DNA from 2 places in the Paenibacillus sp. FSL M7-0656 genome. Region 1 is predicted to be linked to the other one. Evidence: predicted binding sites of a transcription regulator. Region 1 holds the regulator's gene; the other holds the start of a gene.
What was found. The regulator Rex, encoded in region 1, represses fermentation and respiration genes when NADH is low (regulators of the CRP and FNR family bind a similar motif). The targets are predictions, from matches to a motif close to TTGTGAAATATTTCACAA.
Positions count from the first base shown of each region.

Region 2: the regulator Rex is predicted to act here: its motif matches at 1,451-1,468, upstream of MHI01_RS21145 (formate/nitrite transporter family protein).

Region 1 is NZ_JBBOOT010000001.1:6,987,121-6,990,549, reverse strand. It holds gene MHI01_RS30705 (amidohydrolase) at 1-1,146, opposite strand, end outside; gene MHI01_RS30700 (redox-sensing transcriptional repressor Rex) at 1,133-1,786, opposite strand; gene dinG (ATP-dependent DNA helicase DinG) at 2,006-3,429, opposite strand, start outside.
Region 2 is NZ_JBBOOT010000001.1:4,779,552-4,782,980, forward strand. It holds gene MHI01_RS21140 (FAD-dependent oxidoreductase) at 1-1,199, shown strand, start outside; gene MHI01_RS21145 (formate/nitrite transporter family protein) at 1,577-2,428, shown strand; gene MHI01_RS21150 (molybdopterin-containing oxidoreductase family protein) at 2,854-3,429, shown strand, end outside.

The DNA.
Region 1 (3,429 bases):
TGTATGTGGATAGAAATGTGCCTGTTCAATGTCCAAGGCGATAAAGTCAGCCTTCATGCCGACCTGGAGTGCTCCGGTATTGTTCAAGAAGATGGATTTGGCACCGTATGACGTTCCGAGTAATAACGCTTCGCCTGCTGGCACTGCCGTCGGGTCACCAGATACACCTTTGTGAATCAATGCAGCCAGTCTCATTTCCTCGAACATATCCAGGTTGTTGTTGCTTGCCGGTCCGTCTGTTCCGAGTGACACGGTAACTCCTGCTTTCAGCAACGCAGGTACCCGCGCAACACCGGAAGCGAGTTTCAGGTTACTTCCCGGGTTATGGGATACAGCCACATCATGACGGGCCAGAATCTCAATCTCTTCGTCATTCAGATGCACCGCATGTGCAACCAGGGATGGACGAGAGAAAAAGCCCAGTTTCTCCAGATGTGCCACAGGACGCAGTCCATAATCAGCCACGTTCTGCTCGACTTCACGAAGCGTTTCCGACATATGTGTATGAAGGGGAAGGTTTAGGTCGTTCGCGACCTGCACAAGCTTCTCTATGTAGTCAGGAGGGCATGTATATGGTGCATGTGGCGAGATTACGGTTGTAATGCGACCATCTGCCTGTCCATTCCACTCACGCGCAAACGCAGCCGACTCCTCCAGCTTCCGCAATTGTTCTTCTTCCGAGCACAGCCCGATTACACCACGTGCCAGTGCTGCTCTAACGCCGGATTGCTCCACAACTTTGGCAACTTGATCCATGTGATCGTACATGTCCAGGAAAGCTGTAGTTCCGCCTTTCAACATTTCAAGCACCGATAGCGAAGTTCCCCAATATACGTCTTCTGAAGTCATTTTCGCTTCCATCGGCCACATTTTTTCCTGCAACCATACTTGCAATGCAAGATCGTCTCCGTGCCCTCTGAGCAACGACATCGCTGCATGACCATGCGTATTGATCAGACCCGGCAGGAAGAACAGTCCTTTTCCATCCACTTTGGTACAATTTTTGTCTTCATCCGGCAATGTCTCACCAATATGCACAATCTTGTCATTCTCAACAACCATGTATCCGTGGACCACGTTCCATGTTGTGCCGCCTTCATTAACGGCAAATTTGCCGTTGTGAATTACCCATCTATTTGTTGTCATCTTCCTCGTCGTCCTTTCCAGTCTCCAAGTAATAGGCCAAACTAAGCAGATCCGTTGTGAAGTCAGCATGGTGAATGCGGATATGCGGCGGTGTTTTTAGAATGGTTGGTGCAAAATTAAGGATCGCTTCAATTCCTGATTCAATAAGCTGATCGGCTACATTTTGGGCTTCCGTATCCGGAACCGTGATAATTCCGATGCGAATGTTTTCCGTTTTAACGGCTTCCGTCAATTCATCCATTGGTTTTACCGTCAAACTGTTGATTTGACTACCAATCTTCGGTCCGTATGCATCAAATACAGCAACAATTTTCATGTTGTCTTTCAGATACGCGTTATAGTTGGACAAGGCCTGTCCGAGATTACCCGCGCCTACCAGAGCCACATTAATTTGCTGATCGATTTTGAGAATGTGACGAATTTTTTCGATCAGATAGGATACATCATACCCGATCCCTTTACGACCAAAATCACCGAAGTAAGCCAGGTCTTTACGAATTTGGGCCGGATTCAGATCCAGCCTCTGTCCAAGCTCTTGAGAAGAAACAGTAGCCACCTCACGCTGATGCAACTCGTTCAAATAACGCAAGTATACAGGCAGACGTCGTACCACCGCTTCCGAAATTTTATCCGATTTCATTCTTGCTCCCCCTTACCAAGGCCACGATAAAATAATAGATGAAAAGATGAGCATTCTGTATAAAACTCAAAGATAAACGTGACATTTTATACGGAATGCTCCTTGTAATTTAGGTTATAAGTTCTTACGTGCAACTGCTTTAATCGGATACGGAAATATCTAATAAAGTTTAACGCCAAACGATAGTGTCATGCAATGATATAACGAACAAAACGACCATTATTTTTGTTCATTAGCAGGTTTTTCCAACCACTCGGTAATTCGTGGAACCATCTGCTCCGTGAGCATATGCTCCATTTTGGGACCAGGTAATGAATATAAAAAGAATTTACCGTAGTACGCTTCAATCACCCGTGTATCATAAACAATGACAATTCCTCTGTCCTTCGCTGTACGCACCAACCGGCCAAATCCCTGCTTGAAACGAATGACCGCTTGCGGCACGGACAGTTTCATGAACGGATTTTTCTTCTGTTCCTGAAGCAGCTCACTCTTGGCTTCCACCAACGGATGATTCGGTGGCTGGAAAGGCAATCGCACAATAGCGAGACAGGTTAGCGCCTCTCCCGGGATATCTACACCCTCCCAAAAGCTGCTTGTGCCCAGAAGTACCGTTGCTTTGGCATCTTGAAACCTGCGAGTCAATTTGGAACGACTTCCACTGTCAACGCCTTGCCCAAGCAACGAGATGTCGTTGCCAGACAGTGCCTCCTTCAGCGGATCATAGACCTGTCGCAACATCTTGTATGAAGTAAACAGAACCATCATGCGTCCACGCGTAGCAATTGCCGTCTCTGCAAGTGATTGCACCAGCATATTAACAAAGTGCGCATCACCCACACTTCCCTTCACACTCGGGAAATCACGCGGAATCACCAGAAGTGCCTGATCGCGATAGTTGAAAGGTGATGGCAGCATCGACGTTAACAGCCGATTATTCTCAGAGGCTTCCTGTAAGCCAAGCTGCTCAATCATGAACTGGAATGACTTATCTACCGAGAGCGTAGCCGATGTAAGCACAACACTTTTCTTTTTGTCAAAAAATAAATCCTTAAGTTGGGCACTGACATCTACAGGTACGGCATACAGCTGAAGAGATTTACTGCGGAACTGACCGCTGGCTTCCATCCAGTACACCGTTTTGGCGTCATCCATACGCATGAAGAAACGTAGATTCTCCTTCAATGTGGTCAGATCTTTCAGCAATCCTGTAATGTCCGTGATCAGACTATCCGATTGATAATCATCCTGATCCTCTTTCACTTCAAGCAGCAATTTGTCCCCTTTGCGAACCAAATCGCCCAGAGTCACATAGATCTGGTTCTCCAGATCCTGCAACTCCTGCCATTTTGCAGGTTTCTGAGATGCTTTCAGACGCAGTGAAAATTGCCCCGTCTCTCCCGGTGAAGCATCACTTCGTTCAGGCAAGAGACCAAACAAGGCATCGCTCATACGATCCCACAGCTCCTTAACTTCAAGAGCGAGCGGGAACATCTGATCCACCATGGAGCCCCATTGCACCGAATTTTCATGCCCGGAAAACTGCGAACGAAGCATAGGTAGCTGACCATTACGACTGTCTTTAAATAGGCGGGTCAGTGTATGAACCAAGGTGAAATATTTCATATGCATTCCAAGATGTT
Region 2 (3,429 bases), 2.2 Mb from region 1:
CTGACGGTTTGTTCTATTCTTCGCCTAATCAACTGGCAGAGCTTGGTGTTGAAACCAAGATGCTTCATGAAGTAACAGCAGTAGATGCCAAGGGCCATACCCTTCAGGCTAAAAACCTGCAAACCGGGGAAGAATTTGAAGATACGTTTGACAAACTGATCGTGACAACGGGGTCATGGCCTGTCGTTCCGAAGCTTGAAGGCATCGAGATGGACAACATTTTACTTTGCAAAAACTACAATCATTCCAACACGATTATTGAAAAAGCCAAAGATGCCAAACGTGTTACCGTTGTAGGTGCAGGATATATCGGCGTAGAACTGGTTGAGGCTTTCCAGATGAACGGCAAGGAAGTTACCCTGATCGACAGTGTGGACCGTATTTTGAACAAATACTTGGACCCTGAATTCACGGATGCGATTGAAGATACGTTGACTGGACGCGGCATCAAGCTGGCTCTTGGTCAAACGGTACAGAAGTTTACTGGTGAAGATGGCAAAGTAACTAAGGTGATCACGTCCAAAGGAGAGTTCGAAACCGATCTGGTTATTCTGTGCATTGGTTTCCGTCCAAATACAGAGCTGCTCAAAGGCCAAGTGGATATGCTGCCAATCGGCGCAATCATCGTGGATAAATATATGCAAACGAGTCAAAAAGACGTCTTCGCTGCGGGTGACAGCTGTGCTATTCATTACAACCCAACAGGCAAAGCAGCGTACATTCCACTGGCAACCAACGCCGTGCGGATGGGTACACTTGTAGCCCGTAACCTAGTTCGTCCTACAACACCGTATATGGGTACACAAGGCACATCGGGTATCAAAATTTATGAGCAAAATATCGCGGGTACAGGGATGACGGAAATGTCTGCTGCTGACGAAGGCCTGATTGTTGAATCTGTCGTACTGGAAGACAGCTACCGTCCGGAGTTTATGCCAACGGCTGAGAAACTGTTGCTTAAAGTGGTATATGAGCAGGCTACTCGTCGAATTGTCGGAGCACAGGTGATGTCTCAGGTTGATCTGACCCAATCGATTAATACGATCTCGGTCTGCATCCAAAACAACATGACCGTAGATGAGCTGGCCTTCATCGACTTTTTCTTCCAGCCACATTACAACAAACCGTGGAACTTCCTGAACACGGCGGGTCTGCAAGCACTGCCTCCAATTGAAGTAAAAGCACCAGCAATGGTGTAAGGAAGCAGAATAGATGGTTTAACAGCGATCTTGATAAACGCCATACAAAGATAAGTCATGCTTGTCCGTAAATAAGAGGTGTACGATAACTGCCAAGATTACGAAACAAGGCGGACGATTATAAAGGAAAGAGAAGACTGGCGAGTATATCGTCAGTCTTCTTTTTTGTTGTTTTAGCTACAAAAGGCCTTACTACACTCTTGCTGTCATAACTATTCCAAGACACTCTTAAAGTATCTTTTTAAGTAACATTGTGATAATTTGCACAAAGTTATGTTTAGGACCGAGATACAATTAGGATGTGGTATTCAACGCATAACTAATGAATTTCAGATGGTTTTATCCAATGATGAACAATGAAGGAGAGGATGAATGATATGGCAGCAAAAACACCTCTTGAGGTTGCACAATATACGGCGCAAACAGGCAAGAAGAAGGCTCAATATCCGGTGTCTTCTGTACTGGTGCTTAGTTTTCTGGCAGGGGCTTTTATTGCGCTGGGTTTTCTATTGGATATTCGGGTAATTGCTTCTGCGCCAGCAGAGTGGGGGAGTCTGGTCAATCTGATTGGAGCAGCAGTGTTCCCGGTTGGATTAATCTTGGTACTCATAGGTGGTGGCGAGCTGCTGACGGGCAACATGATGGCAGTTCCACTTGCAACGATTGCACGAAAATTATCTGTGGGTAGTATGTTGAAAAATCTAACCTTAGTGACGATTGGTAATTTTGTTGGAGCTTTGTTTGTCGCGTACGCGTTTGGACATGTGCTTGGTCTGACCGGAGAGGGTGTATATCTGGCAAAAGTGGTGGATATGGCTGGGCATAAGCTGCATGACGGCTTCCTGCAAGCTTTCATCTCTGGCATCGGCTGTAACTGGCTGGTCGCGCTGGCCGTGTGGTTATCTTATGCATCCGATACGATGAGTGGCAAAGTACTGGGCATTTGGTTTCCAACGATGGCATTTGTGGCGATTGGATTCCAGCACGTTGTGGCCAATATGTTCCTCATCCCGGCGGCAATTTTCGAAGGACATTATTCGTGGGGTCAATATGTGATGAATTTCATTCCGGTATGGCTCGGGAATCTGACTGGTGGTGCTCTGTTTGTAGCTGCAGCCTATTGGGTGGTGTACCTGCGCCAAGCCGAGCCAAAAGTGAAACCAGAGATGGCGACGTCGATCGAACCTATGGAGACGGAGGCTAGAGTAATGTTGAGCAAACAAGCATAGAGGGCACAGCGAGGTATGGATACACGTATATTAGAAGTGAAGACGATTCTGATCTTGCTCGGTTCATGGCGAATATGCTGTGATGGAGCAGGGTGGGATCGTTTTTTTGTATGGGGTTCTTGTTGGAGTTTAACGCAAAATAAATTCGCCATGACAAGGTTCGGGGGAACGAAACCTGTTCATGGCGAATTTCGGGAGTGGTCCATGATATGGCATGAGGAGGAAGTGGGGAAACACTAGCCTAATGCCTTATTTTTAATTTACCCCTGAATTCTGAAGTTGAATCAAACTCAAAAACATTTTTTTGAAAATAATTTAAAGCCGCCATAGCGGCGAATATGAAGCAAAAACATACTGTTCTCTTTGCGCGATAACCTCGAAGAAGATATGATATAGGGATAGCTTTTAAAGAGGGGAGCCTTACGATGATCGATCAGGAGAATGGTGTATTTGCGGCGGTGTGCCCGCTCGACTGTCCGGACACTTGTGGTCTGTTATTACATAAAGAGAACGGCAAAATTGTGAAGGTGGCAGGCAATCCGGATCATCCGATCACCAAGGGTGCCATTTGTAATAAAGTCAGAAATATGACCGAGCGGGTATATCACCCCGAGCGTCTACAATATCCGATGAAACGTGTAGGAGCCAAAGGTGAAGGCAAGTTTGAACGAATCAGTTGGGATGAAGCGATTCGTGAGATTACGACCAAATTCACTGCATTGTCCGAAACCTACGGCCCGGAGAGCATCCTGCCCTACAGCTTTTACGGTAACATGGGTATTCTCGGCGTAGACGGCATGGATCGGCGTTTCTTCAATGCGCTTGGTGCGAGTGTACTGGAGCAGACGATCTGTAACTCCGCTGGAAATACCGGCTGGAAATATACGATGGGCGCCAATCGGGGAACAGTGCCGGAAGATACGGAGCATGCAGATCTCATCCTGGTGTGGGGTGGCAATATCGTCAGTACCAATATGCATCAGGTCGTTTTGGCTGAGAAA